One region of the Aeromonas intestinalis genome, then DNA from elsewhere that is predicted to be linked to it. Evidence: riboswitches for the same ligand, from Rfam matches in the RefSeq annotation. Region 1 holds a riboswitch; the other holds the start of a gene.
What was found. Region 1 has a riboswitch for thiamine pyrophosphate ahead of thiB (thiamine ABC transporter substrate binding subunit). Riboswitches for the same ligand answer to the same signal wherever they lie in the genome.
Positions count from the first base shown of each region.

Region 2: another riboswitch for thiamine pyrophosphate. It lies ahead of thiC (phosphomethylpyrimidine synthase ThiC); the one in region 1 lies ahead of thiB (thiamine ABC transporter substrate binding subunit).

Region 1 is NZ_JBSTYK010000012.1:6,799-16,605, reverse strand. Features, by position in the region: gene ACW5W7_RS15420 (TetR family transcriptional regulator) at 1-335, opposite strand, end outside; gene leuA (2-isopropylmalate synthase) at 742-2,304, shown strand; gene leuB (3-isopropylmalate dehydrogenase) at 2,438-3,523, shown strand; gene leuC (3-isopropylmalate dehydratase large subunit) at 3,553-4,950, shown strand; gene leuD (3-isopropylmalate dehydratase small subunit) at 5,043-5,642, shown strand; gene ACW5W7_RS15395 (transglutaminase domain-containing protein) at 5,733-6,662, shown strand; gene ACW5W7_RS15390 (PilZ domain-containing protein) at 6,790-7,080, opposite strand; TPP riboswitch at 7,172-7,262, shown strand; gene thiB (thiamine ABC transporter substrate binding subunit) at 7,316-8,296, shown strand; gene thiP (thiamine/thiamine pyrophosphate ABC transporter permease) at 8,272-9,807, shown strand, end outside.
Region 2 is NZ_JBSTYK010000018.1:36,863-46,669, reverse strand. Features, by position in the region: gene recD (exodeoxyribonuclease V subunit alpha) at 1-1,726, shown strand, start outside; gene ACW5W7_RS18755 (aryl-sulfate sulfotransferase) at 1,925-3,454, opposite strand; TPP riboswitch at 3,547-3,660, shown strand; gene thiC (phosphomethylpyrimidine synthase ThiC) at 3,927-5,951, shown strand; gene thiE (thiamine phosphate synthase) at 5,948-7,513, shown strand; gene ACW5W7_RS18740 (HesA/MoeB/ThiF family protein) at 7,503-8,279, shown strand; gene thiS (sulfur carrier protein ThiS) at 8,270-8,482, shown strand; gene ACW5W7_RS18730 (thiazole synthase) at 8,568-9,335, shown strand; gene thiH (2-iminoacetate synthase ThiH) at 9,332-9,807, shown strand, end outside.

The DNA of each region.
Region 1 (9,807 bases):
GACAACGCACTGGAGATGGCAGAGGTCAGCTCGCTGTTCGGCGCCATCACCTGATAGTAGGTATTGAGCAGATCGTTGAGGCTGCGGCTGCTGGTCTCGTCGTGCCAGGCCTGATCCAGCGGCTCCGCCACATCCCCCAGCACGGCCTTGTAGAGACCTTCCTTGCTGCCGAAGTAGTAGTGGATCATCGCCAGATTGGAGCCGGCCAGTTCGGCGATCTCGCGGGTCGTCACCTTGCTGTAGGGCGTGTTGAGAAAACGTTCACGGGCAGCGGCAAGCAGCTTGTCACGAATGTCGGAGCGTCCAACCGGACGGCCAGGTCTGCGTTTTTCCATGGGATACCTCAGATAATTCAGCAAGAGCTGATAAGTCGATCTGAATCGTGTGGATGATCGAGTACAGCAGGAATGACCAGATAATCAGGCATGGACCGAATATGGGACAAGGAAATTTGCACTCCTTTACAATCCGATTAAATAATCCAGTGAATTGAACCTGTGAGTTCGAGTTGACACAGCATAAAAATCTCGATATTGGTAGAAGCGTTATCGACTGGATGGATTGAGTCATCATGCATTTTGCCGCTCCGCTACTACTGCTTTCCCTAATCGCGACTCGTCGCGCGGGATCCTTGTAGCCGGGCTCAGGCATAGCCGGAATTTACAAAAACCCGTGCACCCCGCACGGGTTTTTTTATGCCACGCGGGATGCACGTTGCGAACTTAGGAAGAGGGAAGTCACATGTCAGATCGCGTCATCATATTCGATACCACCTTGCGTGATGGTGAGCAGGCACTGTCGGCCAGTTTGACGGTCAAGGAGAAGCTGCAGATCGCCCAGGCGCTGGAGCGACTCGGCGTCGACGTCATGGAAGTGGGCTTTCCCGTCTCCTCCCCCGGTGACTTCCTCTCGGTGCAGACCATCGCCCGCCACATCAAGAACAGCCGGGTCTGCGCCCTGGCTCGCGCCCTGCCCAAGGACATCGACGCCGCCGGCGAGGCACTGAGAGTGGCCGAGGCATTTCGCATCCACACCTTTATCTCCACCTCCTCCATCCACGTCGAGAGCAAGCTCAAGAAGCGCTTCGAGGACGTGCTGGAGATGGGCGTCAGCGCGGTCAAACATGCCCGCCGCTATACCGACGACGTGGAGTTCTCCTGCGAGGATGCGGGTCGCACCCCCATCGACAACCTCTGCCGCATGGTAGAAGCCGCCATCAAGGCAGGCGCCCGCACCATCAACATCCCCGACACCGTGGGTTACACGGTACCGACCGAGTTCTCCGGCATCATCCAGACCCTGTTCAACCGGGTGCCGAACATCGACCAGGCCATCATCTCGGTACACTGCCACGACGATCTCGGCCTCTCGGTGGCGAACTCCATCGGCGCCGTGCAGATGGGCGCCCGCCAGATCGAGTGCACCATCAACGGCATCGGCGAGCGGGCGGGCAACTGCTCCCTGGAAGAGGTGGCGATGATCCTCAAAACCCGCGCCGATCTACTCGGGGTCCACACCAACATTCGCCACAACGAGATCCACCGTACCAGCACGCTGGTCAGCCAGATCTGCAACATGCCGGTACAGCCCAACAAGGCCATCGTCGGCGCCAACGCCTTCTCCCACAGCTCCGGCATCCATCAGGATGGCGTGCTCAAGGCCAAGAATACCTACGAGATCATCACCCCCGAGAGCATAGGTCTGCCCCAGAACAACCTGAACATGACCTCCCGCTCCGGCCGCCACGTCATCAAGCACCGCATGGAATCCATGGGCTATGCCGAGAGCAGCTATGACCTGAACAGCCTCTACGAGAAATTCCTGACCCTGGCGGACAAGAAGGGGCAGGTGTTCGACTACGACCTCGAGGCGCTGGCCTTCTTCAGCCAGATCCACGAAGAGCCCGAACACTTCAAGCTGGAGTACCTCGGGGTGCAGAGCGGCAGCTCCGTGCTCGCCACCGCCTCGGTGAAGCTGAACGTCGGCCAGGAAACCATCAGCGAAGCCGCCACCGGCAACGGGCCTGTCGATGCGGTCTACCAGTGCATCAACCGCATCACCGGCTACGAGATCCGCATCGACAAATACGAACTCAAGGGCAAGGGGGAAGGCAAGAACGCCCTCGGCCAGGTGGACATCGTCGCCGAATACAAGGGGCGCAAGTTCCACGGCATGGGGCTGGCCACCGACATCATCGAATCCTCGGCCCAGGCCCTGGTCCACGTGATCAACAGCATCTGGCGCGCCGACATGGTCGCCGAGCAGATGGGCCAGAAGAACAGTATCAAGACGGAAACCGTCTGAGCGGTGGCAGGGCCACTGAGCAGATGAGAAACAACGACAACACCAAGACAGAAACAGTCTGAACAGCAATCGGCCCATCGTATCGTGCCGCTGAGCAGATGGATCCCAAGAACAACATCAGGACGGAGACAGTATGAGCAGTTATCGGATCGCAGTATTGCCGGGTGACGGCATTGGCCCGGAAGTGATGGCCGAGGCCGTCAAGGTGCTGGAAAAGGTGCAGGCCAAGTTTGGTTTCTCCCTCGACTATGACCGCCACGACGTGGGCGGCATAGCCATCGACAACCACGGCACCCCCCTGCCCCAGAGCACCATCGCAGGCTGCGAAGCCGCAGACGCCGTGCTGTTCGGTTCGGTCGGCGGCCCCAAGTGGGAGCACCTGCCCCCGAACGATCAGCCGGAACGCGGAGCCCTCTTGCCCCTTCGCGCCCACTTCAAACTGTTCTGCAACCTGCGCCCGGCCCGTATCTACACCGGCCTGGAGCAGTTCTCCCCCCTGCGTGCCGACATCTCGGATCGGGGCTTTGACATCGCCTGCGTGCGCGAGCTGACCGGCGGCATCTACTTCGGCCAGCCCAAGGGGCGCGAAGGCAGCGGCGCCACCGAGAAGGCGTTCGACACCGAGGTCTATCACCGCTATGAGATCGAGCGCATCGCCAAGATAGCGTTCGAATCGGCCCGGGTGCGCAAGTCCAAGGTCACCTCCATCGACAAGGCCAACGTGCTCGCCTCCTCCATCCTGTGGCGCGAGGTGGTGGCTGAAGTCGCCAAGTCTTATCCCGACGTCGCACTGAACCATATGTACATCGACAACGCCACCATGCAGCTCATCAAGGATCCGTCCCAGTTCGACGTGCTGCTCTGCTCCAACCTGTTCGGCGACATCCTCTCCGACGAATGCGCCATGATCACCGGCTCCATGGGGCTGCTGCCTTCTGCCAGCCTGAACGAATCCGGTTTCGGCCTGTTCGAGCCGGCCGGTGGCTCTGCGCCGGACATCGCCGGCAAGGGCATCGCCAACCCCATCGCCCAGATCCTCTCCGCCGCCCTGATGCTGCGCTACAGCCTGGGGCAGGAGGAGGCCGCCAAGGCCATCGAGCAGGCCGTGGCCCAGGCCCTGGCCGAGGGTTACTTCACCGCCGATCTGCATCAGTCGAGTGCCCAGCACCCGGTACAGAGCACCGCCGCCATGGGCGATCAGATAGCCGCGCGCATCTGATCCCGCCGCGGATAACAAGGAAGAAAGCAATGTCAAAAACCCTCTATCAGAAAGTGTTCGACGCCCACGTGGTGCGGGAAGTGGAAGGGGAGACCCCCCTCATTTACATCGACCGCCACCTGGTGCACGAAGTGACCAGCCCGCAGGCATTCGACGGCCTGCGCGCCATGAACCGCCAGCTGCGCCGCCCGGATCTCACCTGGGCCACCATGGATCACAACGTCTCCACCACCACCAAGGACATCGCCGCCTCCGGCGAGATGGCCCGCATCCAGATGGAGACGCTCGCCGCCAACTGCAAGGAGTTCGGGGTTCGTCTCTACGACCTGAACCACCAGTATCAGGGCATAGTTCACGTGATGGGCCCCGAGCTTGGCATCACCTTGCCCGGCACCACCATCGTCTGCGGCGACTCCCACACCGCCACCCACGGCGCCTTCGGCTCCCTGGCGTTTGGCATCGGCACCTCCGAAGTGGAACACGTGATGGCCACCCAGACCCTGAAGCAGGGCCGGGCCAAGACCATGCGCATCAGCGTCAACGGCAAGCTGGCCGAGGGCATCAGCGCCAAAGACGTGGTGCTCGCCATCATCGGCAAGGTCGGCCATGCCGGCGGCACCGGTTACGTGGTGGAGTTCGCGGGGGATGCCATCGAGAGCCTCTCCATGGAAGGGCGCATGACGGTGTGCAACATGGCCATCGAACTCGGCGCCAAGGCGGGCATGGTCGCACCGGATCAGACCACCATCGACTACATCCGCGGCAAGGTCTTCGCCCCCGAGGGTGAGGCACTCAAGCAAGCCATCGCCTACTGGCGAACGCTCAAGAGTGACGAAGGCGCCATCTTCGACGCCGAGGTGGTGCTCGATGCCGCCGACATCGCCCCTCAGGTGACCTGGGGCACCAACCCGGGCCAGGTGATCGCCGTGGGCGAGCCCATCCCGGATCCGGACTCCTTCGCCGATCTGATGGAGCAGCAATCCGCTCGCAAGGCCCTGGCCTACATGGACCTGCAACCGGGTCAGAAGCTCTCCGACGTCACCATCGACAAGGTGTTCATCGGCTCTTGCACCAACAGCCGCATCGAAGACTTGCGCGCCGCCGCCGCCATCGCCCGTGGCCGCAAGGTGGCCGCCGGGGTCCAGGCCCTGGTGGTTCCTGGCTCCGAACAGGTGAAGGCCCAGGCCGAGGCCGAGGGGTTGGACAAGATCTTCATCGAGGCGGGCTTCGAGTGGCGTCTGCCCGGCTGCTCCATGTGTCTGGCCATGAACAACGATCGGCTGCAACCGGGGGAGCGCTGCGCCTCCACCAGCAACCGCAACTTCGAGGGTCGTCAGGGCCGTGCCGGCCGCACCCACCTGGTGAGCCCGGCCATGGCTGCCGCCGCCGCCGTCACCGGTCGTTTCGCCGACATTCGCGCGCTGTAAAGGGGGTTAGGATGAAAGCATTCAAACAACACAGACGAGCCTTTGTCGCCACCGGCATCATCTCCATTCGTGGGTTGTAAGAGGGAATGAACATGACAGGATTCAAACAACACAAAGGCATAGTGGTGCCGCTGGACAGCGCCAACGTCGACACCGACGCCATCATTCCCAAGCAGTTTCTGCAGAAGGTGAACCGCATCGGCTTTGGCAAGCACCTGTTCCACGACTGGCGCTTCCTGGACGATGCAGGCCAGCAGCCGAACCCGGCGTTCGTACTGAACCAGCCCCGTTACGCGGGAGCCAGCATCCTGTTGGCGCGGGAGAACTTCGGTTGTGGTTCCAGCCGTGAGCACGCCCCCTGGGCGCTGGCGGATTACGGCTTCAAGACCCTGATCGCCCCGAGCTTCGCCGACATCTTCTACGGCAACGCCATCAACAACGGTCTGGTGCCGGTCCGCCTGAAGGAAGAGGAGGTGGACGCCCTGTTCCAGCTGGTCGCCGCCAATCCGGGCATCGAGATCGAGGTGGATCTGGAAGCCAACCAGGTACGGGCCGGTGAGCTCGCCTTCCCTTTCGAGATCGACGAGTTCCGCCGTTACTGCCTGCTCAACGGGCTGGATGCCATCGGCCTGACCCTGCAGCATGAGGCCGCCATCGATGCCTTCGAGGCGAAGCAGCCCAGCTGGCTCTAACGGCCCGGTGCCAATAAACTGAGTAACCTCAATGGGGAGCCTGGGCTCCCCGTTTTATTGTCCGGTCCCTGCCACCTTGAGGAGACGATGATGGCCAAAGCCTGCCCCCTGCCCCTGCTCTGCGCCCTGCTGCTTGCCCTGCCGGTGGCGGCCGAGCAGACCTCTTTTCGCAACGGCGGCGGCCAGATCAAGGTCGGCTGGCAGGACAGGGAGGGCAAGGCGCAGCAGCTTGACTACCGGCTGGAGGCAGGAAGCTTGCCTCCCCTCATCGCCTATCGCCCCACCCGCATGCAGGAGGAGGTGTTGCAGCGCCTGTTGCAGCAGGCCGTCATCGACTTCCCCGAGGTGCAGTTCTCCCTGGCTCGCCCCAGCCTTGCCCTCAGCATCAGGAGCCGCAACGCCGATCAGGCGAGGGAGGCCGAGGCCTGGGTCAAGCCACAGCAGGCCAAGTTGGAGGCCGAGTGGCTCAAGCAGCACTACTTCCAGCCTTTCACGCCGCCCGATGGCGCCCCCGCCATCAAGCAGGATCACGTGCGCATCGCCCTGGAGAGCCGGGCCGAGCTGGCCCCGCTGGCCGAGCAACTCAACCAGTCTGGCGAGACCGAGCTGGCCGCCCGCCAGCAGACGGTGGCCTTCATGCTCGACTTCATTCAGGTCATCCCTTATCGCCTGCTGGACAGCCAGTCCGGCCGTGCCGGCAAGGGGTTTCTGACCCCGCGCCAGGTGCTGGAGCAGAATGCGGGGGATTGCGACAGCAAGGTGACCCTGATGGCGGCCATGCTGGCCCAGCTCTTCCCCGAGCTCCCCCAAATCATGGTGTTCGTCCCCGGTCACGCCCTGCTGGGGGTCGCCCTGCCCGCCAAGGCCGGTGAGGCCGTGCTCAGTTGGGAGGGGCAGACCTATCTGCTGATGGAGCCGACCGGCCCGGCCCAGCTCCCCATGGGCCAGCTGGCCCCCACCAGCAAGACCCTGGTCGACAGCAGGCAGCTCAGTGTGCAAGCGGTCAGGGCCAGCCCGTAAATCGATGCGGACATGGGCGAGCCGTGGGTGCAGATGAACAAAAGGCAGCGATTAATCCTGCCAGCAATATAAAAACATCGACCCGCGAGTGCGGGCCGATGAAAAAGCAGTGAAATATATCGATAAATCAGGTCTGGGGCAGGAACTCCAGCGCCAGCAAGAGCCCCTTGTCCTCCTCCAGCACCCGCACGATGCGGGCCTGGGCCTCGAAGGGAGGCAGCAGGTTGCTGCTGGTGGCCAGGCTGACCCTGAGGGGCTGGGTGACGTCGAAGTCATGCTGGTTTATCTCCACCCCCATGCCGTTGGCGCTGAGATCCCGGCAGACCCCTTCCAGCACCCTGGGCTGTTGATAGAGGGTGACGGGGGCATTGATGACCATGCGTTGAAAGGCGCGTCTTTCCTTGGTGCTGGTGATCACTCGAGGCTTCCTCCATGGATTGGATAGGCAGGACGGGGTGCGCGACACATAGTGCTGGCCTCCCTTCCAGAACGTCAATACAATGCGATTCGTTTCTCAAACGGGGTGCGGTTTACCGCTGAGATTATACCCGTGAACCTGATCCAGATAATGCTGGCGGAGGAATTTGAGGCATGGCGCTCGTTTTTTGCGCCCTCATCCGCTGGCAGCTCGCAACCCACAGGGAGTGCCATCGATGAAAACCCTTCTGCTGGTCGCCACCAGCCTGCTCAGTGCCCAGGCCTTCGCCGCCGACACCCTCACCGTCTACACCTACGGCTCCTTCGCCAGCGAATGGGGTCCGGGCCCCAAGATCAAGCAGGCCTTCGAGAAGGAGTGCAACTGCACCCTCAATCTGGTGGCGCTGGAAGACGGGGTCGCCATCCTCAACCGGCTGCGACTGGAAGGCAAACACAGCAAGGCCGACATGGTGCTGGGGCTGGACGACGCCCTGGTGAGCGAAGCCAAGCAGAGCGGTCTGTTCGCCCCCCATCACACGGATCTGGCCGCCCTCAAGGTGCCGGGTGGCTGGCAGGACGATACCTTCGTCCCCTATGACTACGGCTACTTCGCCTTCGTCTACAACAAGGACACGCTCAAGACCCCGCCCAAGAGCCTGAAAGAGCTGGTGGAGCGCCCGGATCTCAAGGTGATCTACCAGGATCCCCGCACCTCCACCCCGGGTCAGGGGCTGATGCTGTGGATGAAGTCCGTCTATGGCGACCAGGCCCCCGCCGCCTGGGCCCAGCTTGCCAAGAAGACGGTCACCGTCACCAAGGGCTGGTCCGAGGCCTATGGCATGTTCCTCGATGGCGAGGCGGACATGGTGCTCTCCTATACCACCTCCCCGGCCTATCACCTGATCGCCGAGAACAAGGCCCAGTACCAGGCCGCCGCCTTCGAAGAGGGTCACTATCGCCAGGTGGAAGTGGCCGCCAAGCTGGCGAGCGCCAAGCAAGACAAGCTGGCCGACCAGTTCCTGCAGTTCATGGTGAGCCCCGCCTTCCAGCAAGAAATTCCGGGCGGCAACTGGATGTATCCGGTGATCGACACCCCGCTGCCCAAGGGCTTCGAGCAGATGATCACCGTTGCCAAACCGCTGAGCTTCAGCTCTGACGAGGTGGCCGCCAACCGCAAGGGCTGGATCCGGGAATGGCTGCAAGCCGTCACCCAGTGAGCCATCACTTTGTGAAACCCCTGTCTCGTCCCCTCTGGTGGCTGCCGGGCAGTGCAGCCACCGCCGTCATCCTGTTGCTCTCCCTTGGGCCCCTCGCGGCCCTGCTGTGGCAGGCGGGCTCCCTCCCGGGCAGCCTGCTCACGGATCCTTATCTGCGCCACGTGCTGGGCTTCAGCCTCTGGCAGGCGCTGCTCTCCACCCTGCTGAGCCTGGGGCTGGCCATTCCGGTGGCCAGAGCCCTGGCGCGGCGCCGTTTTCGTGGCCGGAAGTGGCTGCTCAAGCTGTTCGGCCTCTCCCTGGTGCTGCCGGTCATCATCGCCATCTTCGGCATCGTCGCGGTGCACGGCACCCAGGGCTGGTTGCCCCAGGCATTGCGCAGTGCCGGACTGGATCCCGGCAACTACCTCTATGGCCTGTTCGGCATCCTGCTGGCCCACGTCTTCTTCAACATGCCGCTGGCGGCGCGCCTCATCCTGCAAGGCATAGAGAGCATCCCCGAATCCTCCTGGCGCCTCGCCAGCCAGCTCGGCATGCGCTCCTCCCACATCTTCCGGCTGCTGGAGTGGCCCATCATCCGTGGCCTGCTGCCGGGATTGGCGAGCCTCATCTTCATGCTCTGCTTCACCAGTTTCACCACAGTGCTGGCGCTGGGCGGTGGCCCCAAGTCCACCACCTTGGAGGTGGCGGTCTACCAGGCCCTGCGCTTTGACTTCGATCTCGCCACCGCCGGTGGCCTGGCCCTGGTGCAACTGCTGCTGACCGCAGGCCTCCTGCTGCTGCAACACAAGCTGCAAGGCTCAACCCCCAACCGGATCAGCGGCCGCCGCCCCTGCCTGCGACCAGACAGGCACCAGCCGGGCACCCGGCTGGTCGACGGCCTCGCTCTCGGCCTCGGTCTCGCCATCTTCCTGCCACCCCTGCTGGCCATCGTCATCGCCGGTTTCAACCCCGGCCTGCTGGCGGCATTGGGATCACCCCAGCTGTGGCAGGCGGGGGGGCAATCCCTCGGCATCGCGCTGGCGGCGGGGAGCCTGGCCACCTTGCTCGGCACCGGTCTGCTGCTCACCAGCCGCCACCTGAGAGTGCGGGATCGCAAGCGGCGAGCCGCCGCCCTGTGGGAGGCCAGCGGCTCCATGATCTTGATGATCCCGGCGGTGGTGCTCAGTACCGGCCTCTTCATCCTGTTCATGCCCTTCGCCGACGTCTTCGCCCTCGGCCCCTGGCTGGTGGTACTGGTCAACGCCCTGATGGCGCTGCCCTATGTGCTGCGTACCCTTTCCGCCCCCATGCAGCTGGTGGTGCGCCAGTACGACCGGCTGGCGGACAGCCTGGGGGTGCGCGGCCTGCAACGCCTGCGGCTGGTAGAGTGGCCCCTGCTACGCCGCCCCCTGGCGCTGGCCATGGCGCTCTCCATGATCCTGTCTTTGGGGGATCTCGGCGCCATCGCCATGTTCGGCAGCCAGACCCTCACCACCTTGCCCTGGTTGCTCTATCAGCAGCTCGGCAGCTAC
Region 2 (9,807 bases), on a different contig from region 1:
CTGGCCCCTGCGGCTCTGGCAGGAGCGGCTTTACCTCACCCGCTACCACGACTTCGAGCAGGGGGTGGCTCGCCATCTGGGCGCCTTGAGCGAGCAGGCCGAATGGCCCGAGATAGCACCGACCCTGTCGCGGCTGTTTGCCCGGGATGACGCCTTGATCTTCTCGGCCCTGCTGGAGGCGCGCCTTGCCCCCGATTTCTCGGCCCCCCAGTTTGTGGAGAAGTATCTGGATCTGGTCTTCCCGGACGAGGTGAACTGGCCCGAGGTGGAGGCCTTGCTGGCCCGCGCCCAGGCGGCGAGCGACCTGGCTGCGCTGGATACCCTGGTGCCCGAGGCGCTCTGCTGCAACGGCCAGAAGCTGGCAGCGGCCACCGCGGCGGCGCGTCCCTTCGCGGTGATCTCCGGCGGCCCCGGCACCGGCAAGACCACCACGGTGGCCAAGCTCTTGGCCATCCTGGTGGAGACCGGCCTGCAACAGGGCAAGGCCCCCGCCATCCGGCTGGTGGCCCCCACCGGCAAGGCGGCGGCAAGGCTCACCGAGAGCATCGGCAGCGCCCTGCAGGCGCTGGATCTCGCCCCCGAGGTGGTGGCGGCCATCCCGACCGAGGCGGGCACCCTGCACCGGCTGCTCGGGGTCATCCCCGGTCGCAGCCAGTTCCGCCATCACAAGGGCAACCCCCTGCACCTGGACCTGCTGGTGGTGGACGAGGCCTCCATGGTGGACTTGCCCATGATGGCGCGCCTGCTGGATGCGCTGCCCAGGCATGCCCGCCTCATCCTGCTCGGTGACAAGGATCAGCTCGCCTCGGTGGAGGCCGGAGCCGTGCTCGGCGATATCTGCAGCTTCACGGAAGAGGGCGTGAGCCAGGCGCAGGCACAGTGGCTCTCCCGCCAGACCGGCTACCGGCTGCAGGGCACGCCTGCGGGGGCAACCGTGCGTGACAGCCTCTGCCTGCTCACCAAGAGCTGGCGTTTCGACCAGCATTCCGGCATCGGCCAGCTGGCGCGGGCCTGCAACGGCGGCGACACGGCCGCGGTGGAAGCGGTCTGGAGTCAGGGCTTCAAGGACATCAGCCTGCACCCCTGGGCGGGGGAGGCCTACGAGGGATTGATCGCCCAGGGGGTGGAGGGGTATGGGGCTTATCTCAAGGCGGCCCGGGAGGGGCAGGATCCCGCCGCCGTGTTCAAGGCGTTCAACGGCTTTCAGATCCTCTGCGCCCTGCGGGACGGCCCCTTCGGGGTGGAGGGGCTGAATCAGCGCCTCGAACTGGCGCTGGCGCGAGCCGGGCTTGTCCAGCGTGACGGCGACTGGTACGCGGGCCGCCCGGTGATGGTGGTGCGCAACGATCACGGCATCGGCCTCTACAACGGCGACATGGGGCTCTGCCTGCCGGACTACAGCGATGAGCACGATAAGAGCGGCCGATTGAAGGTGTGGTTCGAGCAGCCGGACGGCAGCCTGCGGGCCCTGTTGCCGAGCCGATTGCCCCCCCACGAGACCGTCTACGCCATGACCATCCACAAGTCCCAGGGGTCGGAGTTTGCCCATACGGTGCTGGTGCTGCCGGATGGCCCCAGCCCCCTGCTGACCCGAGAGCTGGTCTACACCGGCATCACCCGCGCCAAGCGCCGTCTCGATCTCTACGGCGATCGTGCCCTGCTGGCCCAGGCGGTACGGAAAAAGACCGAGCGGTATTCGGGATTGGCGCAGCGGTTGGGGGAGTGAGCGATTGGATGGTGGTGAAGGGATTTACCGGGATTCCCATCTATGAGGCGAAGATTCAAAAGGGAAAATAGAGAGTGGTATCAGATATGTCATCTTGGTCATGGGGTTGTGTAATGACATGGACAAGCTCTTCATGGTATCGATACGAATAATTTGGATACGAGAATAATGGCGCCGCATGACGGCGCCATTACATATTCAATTGTAAATTATGTTGTCCAGGGGAATTTGGATGGCATTCCAAGAGGTTGCGCAAGGTACTGTGCTGGGGTAGCTAAATTCGAAGAGTTTTTGCTTTTCCTTGTTCACTCCCTGGATCACCACGCGAGCTCTGTTGTCTGCTGCGGCATAATTTATAAGATAATCTCCTTGAGATGTTGTTTTATCTTGATAGATGCTTGAACAAATGTCTGAGTAGATACCGTCATCGAAATTCCATACCATCTGACCCATTTTATTCTGAGAGTTGATATCAAAAATAGCGACCTGACTGCTGGCCAGATCAATGCCAGCCGAGGTTCCTGATGGGTGATTGAAGCTTTGCCGTCCATTATTAAACAGCATTAATCTCCCCTCGTTGGTGATCGATACGGCGTGTTGACCTATGGGAACCTGGCCTGGGCTGAGAGAGACGGCCAGTTTTTGCAATGAAGGATAAGAGTACCAATGCTTGGTTTCATCCCCCAACAACCAGATTATTTTTCCTGTGTCGTAATCCAGTTTTACGACGAAATTTTCACGACTGGAGATAATCAATGAATTATCTGAGGGATCGTAGGTGGCTGCGTTCATATGAAACCAGTCAATGCCATTACGAACGAAGTTACTGGGGTCATCACCTTCCTGCAGCATGTACTCAGAGAATATCTTTCCGAGATCCCACTCTTTTATGACGTTGCCATCTGTATTCATTTCACTCAGAAAAGACTCAATTTTCAGTGCCCCATCAGTGGTGCCATCCAACTCAATAAGCATTCCATTTTTACCAGGATCAATATTGTGATGAAAATAGGCATCAGAGCCCATAGATGTGCCGGTGAGATTGATTTCTTTTTGTACTCCATAGAGTGACAGACTGTCAATTTTTTTACTCTTTGTGTTACCGGTAACAAATGTGTTATTCATAAATATGGATGAACCGGATTCTCTTTTAATATCCATATCCCAACGTATTTCACCATCTATATCCATGATGATTGGTGTTTTTAATGAGCCTTTTATATAAAAATAGCTAAAGCTGGGAGTGGACGTCGGCTTGGTAGTTATTTCAGGGGTGTCATATATACCCACGTTATCTATATAGCGCTGTGTTGTGATCGTTTTCTGGAATGAATAAATGCTGCTGTCGATGAATGAAATATTCAGGGTTAATATGTTGTCATAATTACTGTACAGTCCAAAAATAGGGACCTGTATTTTGTTGTTAGTGGGGTCGTATAGATTGTTACGGGATAGATATTGTTTGTTGTAGGTAGCTGATACTGCCTTCGAAAAACTTCCATTCTTAGGTTTTATTGTGAAAGAGATGCTTTTTATATCAGCTTCATTCAATCCTGAGAGATCAATGGCGGAGACGAAGACAGAAGGGCTGATGTCATTTTCTGTAGCGTGTTCCTCAGGAGCATAATTTAATTGTTCTGCCAGCGTCTTATTGTCGTTATCGCTATTGCAGCCATTGATTCCAAAACAAACTAGGCCAATCAAGCAGATTCGTACATGTATCTTCATAAATATCATCCCTATTTTAATGAAATACCGCTATTGTAGCTAGTTAGCGAAAAAATCATAGTTGAGTTCACAACAGAGCCGTATATACTGGCGCCATCTTGTCGGAGTGCTGACCGTCGAACGACGCTAAGCTGAGACCGTTAATTCGGGATCCGTGGAACCTGATCAGGTTAAGACCTGCGAAGGGAAACAAGGGTAACTTGCGAGTTGCCGCGCTTGGGAGCCTCCGCTCCCGACTTGCTACAGGGCAGCCCTCGGCAAGCCAGCGCACGAGAGGGAGCCTGCCTCGCCGAATCATCCCATCAGGGAGAGTCTGTGCGGGGCAGGAAGGTAAGCCAGGATAATCAGCCCGGTTGGCCAAGACAGCACCACCACTCCCTCTCGTAAGCACATCCGCTCGCAGGTTCATCTTCTCCTCGAACTCCAGACAAGCAAACACCCATAACTTCAACCAGTTAATGTGAGTTTTGCTATGTCTACCCCAATCCAGTCCGCACCAGAAGTCCAGCCCGTTTCCGACAACGCCAAGGCCGTCCCGGCCAGCCGCCGCGAGCAGCGTGCCAGCGCCCAGCGCTTTATCGACAACTTGAAGGGGATGGCCCATCCCAACTCCAAGCGCATCTTCATTCAGGGCTCCCGTCCCGACATCCGGGTGGGACTGCGCGAGATCCAGTTGGCCGACACCTTCGTCGGTGGCACCAAGGAGGAGCCCAAGTTTGAATCCAACGATCCTGTGCCTGTCTACGATACCTCGGGCGCCTACGGGGATGAAAACGCCCGGATTGACGTGCGCCTCGGCCTGCCGCGCCTGCGGGAAGCCTGGGTGCTGGAGCGGGGTGATACCGAGCCGCTGCCGGGCCTGAGCTCCACCTTCACCCAGGAGCGCCTGGCTGACGAGGGGCTGGATCACCTGCGCTTCGAGCACCTGCCCAAACCCCGTCGCGCCAAGGCTGGCCACTGGGTAACTCAGCTGCACTACGCCCGCCAGGGGATAGTCACCCCAGAGATGGAATTTATCGCCATTCGCGAGAACATGGGCCGCGAGCGGGTGCGCTCCGAGCTGCTGCTGCGCCAGCATCCGGGCCAGGGCTTCGGTGCCCGTCTGCCCGAGAACATCACCCCGGAATTCGTGCGCGATGAGGTGGCCGCCGGTCGCGCCATCATCCCCAGCAACATCAACCACCCGGAAGCGGAGCCCATGATCATCGGCCGCAACTTCCTGGTGAAGATCAACGCCAACATCGGCAACTCGGCGGTAACCTCCAGCATCGAAGAGGAAGTGGAGAAGCTGGTCTGGTCCACCCGCTGGGGCGCCGACACCGTCATGGATCTCTCCACCGGCCGTTACATCCACGAGACCCGCGAGTGGATCCTGCGCAACAGCCCTGTGCCCATCGGTACCGTACCCATCTACCAGGCCCTGGAGAAGACCAACGGCATCGCCGAGGATCTGACCTGGGAGTTGTTCCGCGACACCTTGCTGGAGCAGGCCGAGCAGGGGGTGGATTACTTCACCATCCACGCCGGCGTGCTGCTGCGCTACGTGCCCATGACCGCCAAGCGCCTTACTGGTATCGTCTCCCGCGGCGGCAGCATCATGGCCAAGTGGTGCCTGTCCCACCACAAGGAGAACTTCCTCTACCAGCACTTCCGCGAGATCTGCGAGATCTGCGCGGCCTACGACGTGGCGCTCTCCTTGGGGGATGGCCTGCGTCCGGGCTCCGTCTATGATGCCAACGACGAGGCGCAATTCGCCGAGCTGCACACCCTGGGTGAGCTCACCAGGATCGCCTGGGAGTACGACGTGCAGGTGATGATCGAGGGGCCTGGCCACGTGCCCATGCACATGATCGAGCGCAACATGACCGAGCAGCTGGAACACTGCCACGAGGCCCCCTTCTACACCCTCGGCCCGCTCACCACCGACATCGCCCCCGGCTACGATCACTTCACCTCCGGCATCGGTGCCGCCATGATCGGCTGGTACGGCTGCGCCATGCTCTGCTATGTCACCCCCAAGGAGCACCTGGGGCTGCCGAACAAGGAAGACGTGAAGCAGGGGCTCATCACCTACAAGATCGCCGCCCACGCCGCCGACTTGGCCAAGGGTCACCCGGGTGCCCAGATCCGCGACAACGCCATGTCCAAGGCCCGCTTCGAGTTCCGCTGGGAGGATCAGTTCAACCTGGCGCTGGATCCCGAGACCGCCCGCGCCTACCACGACGAGACCCTGCCCCAGGAGTCCGGCAAGGTGGCGCACTTCTGCTCCATGTGCGGCCCCAAGTTCTGCTCCATGAAGATCACCCAGGACGTGCGCGACTACGCCGCCAAGCTGGAAGCGGTCGAAGTGAAACTGGTGGGCATGGACGGCCAGCAGGAGCGGGTCGTGGCGGAGGTGGAAACCGGCATGGCCCAGATGGCGGAAGTGTTCAAGGAGAAGGGGGGCGAGCTCTACCATCAGGCCGCCGCGCTCAAACAGGATCGGGAAGAAGCATGAACGGCGAATCCAAACCCATCGTCTGGACCATAGCGGGTTCGGACTCCGGGGGCGGCGCCGGCATCCAGGCCGATCTGCATACGATGCATGCCCTCGGGGTGCACGGCTGCTCGGTGATCTCCGCCATCACGGCCCAGAACTCGGTGGCGGTGAAGATGGTGGATCCCGTGCTGATGCAGAGCTTCTGCGCCCAGATCGACGCCCTTGGCGTTGATCTGCCCCCCGCCGCCATCAAGATAGGCCTGCTGCCGACCCGGCTGCATGTGGAGGTACTGGCTCGGCGGCTGGATACCCTGAGCGCCCCCTTTGTGGTCTATGACCCGGTGGCCATCGCGAGTACAGGCACCCCCATGGCGGAGCCGAACATGCTGGCGGCGGTGCGCGAACACCTGCTGCCGCGCCTGTCTCTCATCACCCCCAACGGCCCCGAGCTGGAAGCCCTGACCGGCATTCCGGCGACCAGCCCGGCGCTGGTGCGGGCGGGCGCGGCGCGGCTGCGCGAACTCGGCGCCCGCGCCGTGCTGGTGAAGGGCGGCCACCTCGATTGGAGCGGGGATCACTGTCTCGACTACTACCAGGATGAGGGTCGGGAGTTCTGGCTGGCGGCGCCGCGCCTCGCCACCCGTCACGGCCACGGCACCGGCTGCTGTTATGCCAGCGCCATCGCCGCCGTCGTGGCGCTGGACTACCCCATCGAAGACGCCATCACACTTGCGCGCGCTTACCTGCAACAAGGGCTGGCAGGGGCGCAGGGGGTGGGAGCCGGCCCCGGCCCCATCGCCCACCTCGGCTGGCCGGTCGATCTCCCCCGGTTCCCTCGCGCCGTGTTGCCAGGTTCCGAGCTGGATCGCCGCTTCGGTCTCTGTCCTGCCAGCGAGGCCCGCCTGCCCCGAGGCCCTTTCGCCGAGACCGAACATCGCCTCGGCCTCTACCCTGTGGTGGATTCGGTGTTGTGGCTGGAGCGGCTGCTGGCGGCGGGGGTCAAGACCATACAATTACGGATCAAGGACTTGCCAGAAGCCGAGGTGGCGCCAGCTATTCGAACTGCGGTGGCTTTGGGCCGCCAGCATGGCGCCCGGCTCTTTATCAACGACTACTGGCAGCAAGCCATCGAGGCCGGTGCCTACGGGGTGCACCTGGGGCAGGAGGACATGGAGACGGCGGATCTCGCCGCCATCCAGTCCGCCGGCCTGCGCCTCGGCATCTCCACCCACGGTTACTTCGAGCTGATGCGGGCGCGGGAACTCGCCCCCTCCTACATCGCGCTCGGCCATATCTTCCCTACCAACACCAAGCAGATGCCCTCCCGCCCCCAGGGGCTGGTGCGCCTGCACCACTATCGCGCCCTGATGGCGGACTGGCCCACGGTCGCCATCGGCGGCATCGGCGAGCCCCGCATAGGGGCGGTGCAGGAGAGTGGAGTGGGCAGCATCGCCCTGGTCTCCGCCATCACGGCGAGCGATGACTGGCAGGGGGCCACGGCCCGGCTGCTGGCCGCCGTGGGGGCGGGGGATCCGGCGCACTCCGCCATCCCGGAAAAGGAGGCTGCCTATGCGCTCTGATGAAGGGTCTCTGAGTGACGAAGAGTACCTGAGATACGGCCGCCAGCTGATGCTGGCGGAAATCGGGGAAGCGGGACAGGTGCGGCTCAAAGGGAAGTCGGTGCTGGTCGTCGGCCTCGGGGGGCTGGGCTCACCGCTCGCCCTCTATCTCGCCGGGGCTGGCGTGGGCACGCTCTGGCTCGCCGATGGCGACGTGGTGGATTCCAGCAATCTGCCGCGCCAGTTTCTCTATACCGGGGAGGATCTGCGCCGCTCCAAGGCCGAGCTGGCCCGCGAGCGCCTTGGCCAGCACAACCCGCTGGTGGAGCTGATCGCCATCAACCAGCGGCTCGATGAACAGAGCCTGCCGGCGTTCGTGGCCGAGGTGGATCTGGTGATCGACTGTTGCGACAACCTCGCCACCCGCCACGCCATCAACGCCGCCTGCGTGGCCTTGGGCAAGCCCTGGGTCTCGGCCGCCGCGGTCGGCTGGCAGGGTCAGCTGATGGTGCGAAGCGCCCCCGAGCACGCCTGCTACGCCTGCCTCTACCCGGCGGATACCGACATCAAAGAAAGCTGCCAGAGCAGCGGCGTCACCGGCCCGCTGGTCGGCGTGATGGGCTCTTTGCAGGCGCTGGAGGCCATCAAGCTGCTGCTTGGCCGTGAGAGCCCGGTGGCGGGCACCCTGCGCCGCTTCGATGCTTTGACTCACGAGTGGCAGACTCTGCGCCTGCCTGCAGATCCCGCCTGCCCTGTTTGTGGCAGCGCCAACAAGGATTGCCCATGAATATTCGATTGAACGACAAGGCGCTGGCCCTGACGGCGGAAGAGGTCGCCAGTGTGGCCGCCCTGCTGGCGGCGCAAGCGGTCAACCCTCAGGGGGTGGCGGTGGCCCTCAACGGCGCCGTGCTGCCCCGCAGCCGCTGGCCAGAGACCCCCCTCAATGACGGGGATGAACTTCATCTCTTCACTGCCATTGCCGGAGGGTAACGCATGAAGTTTGCTCTCTCACTCCTGATGGGGCTGCCTTGCGGCGGATCGCCATCTCTTCCTACCACTATGACCGGAGGCTAAGATGCTGCGCATTGCCGATCACCATTTCTCATCGCGTCTGTTTACCGGCACCGGCAAGTTCGCCCGCCCGGAACTGATGGCCGCCGCCATCGAGACGAGCGGCTCAGAGCTGGTCACCATGGCCATCAAGCGGCTGGAGCCGGGCAAGCGCCACGACGATATCCTCACGCCCTTGCGAGCGCTCGGGGTCAAGCTGCTGCCCAATACCTCGGGGGCCAAGACCGCCGCCGAGGCGGTGTTTGCCGCCCACTTGGCCCGCGAGGCGCTGGGCACGAACTGGTTGAAACTGGAAATTCACCCCGACCCCAAATACCTGCTGCCCGATCCCATCGAGACACTTAAAGCCGCCGAACAGCTGGTGAAGGAGGGCTTCGTGGTGCTGCCCTACTGCGGCGCCGATCCCGTGCTCTGCAAGCGGCTCGAAGAGGTGGGCTGCGCCGCCGTCATGCCGCTTGGCGCCCCCATCGGCTCCAACCAGGGGCTGGTGACCCGGGAGTTCCTCGCCATCATCATCGAGCAGGCCAATGTGCCCGTGGTGGTGGATGCGGGCATAGGGGCGCCCAGCCACGCGGCGGCGGCGTTCGAGCTCGGCGCCGATGCGGTGCTGGTCAACACGGCGATTGCCGTGAGTGGTGACCCGGTCGCCATGGGCCACGCCTTCGCGCTCGCCTGCGAGGCGGGTCGCAGCGCCTATGCGGCTGGCCTTGGCAGCCGCGGCTTCCAGGCCAGCGCCTCCAGCCCGCTTACCGATTTTCTGGAGGCCCTATGAGCCAGGGAGTCGTCGTCACGGGACAAGCTATTATCTCCCCTCTCCCTTTGGGAGAGGGGGTGAGGGCCGCGGCCGAGACAAAGGAAGCGAGCTTTGTCGACCGCTGGCAGGCACTCGACTGGGACGATGTGGGCATGCAGATCCGGGCCAAGACGGCCCGGGACGTGGAGCTGGCGCTGGGGAAATCCCGCCGCAATCTGCAGGATTTTATGGCGCTGATCTCCCCGGCGGCAGAGGCTTATCTGCCCCGGCTAGCCCAGCTGGCAGAAAGTCTCACCCGCCAGCGCTTTGGCAACACGGTCGGCTTCTATGTACCGCTCTATCTGTCGAACCTCTGCGCCAACGACTGCAGCTACTGCGGCTTCTCCATGAGCAACCGCCTCAAGCGCAAGACCCTGAACGCAGAGGAGATAGAGCGCGAGTGCTTGGCCATCAAGGCGCGCGGTTTTGACAGCGTGCTGCTGGTGACCGG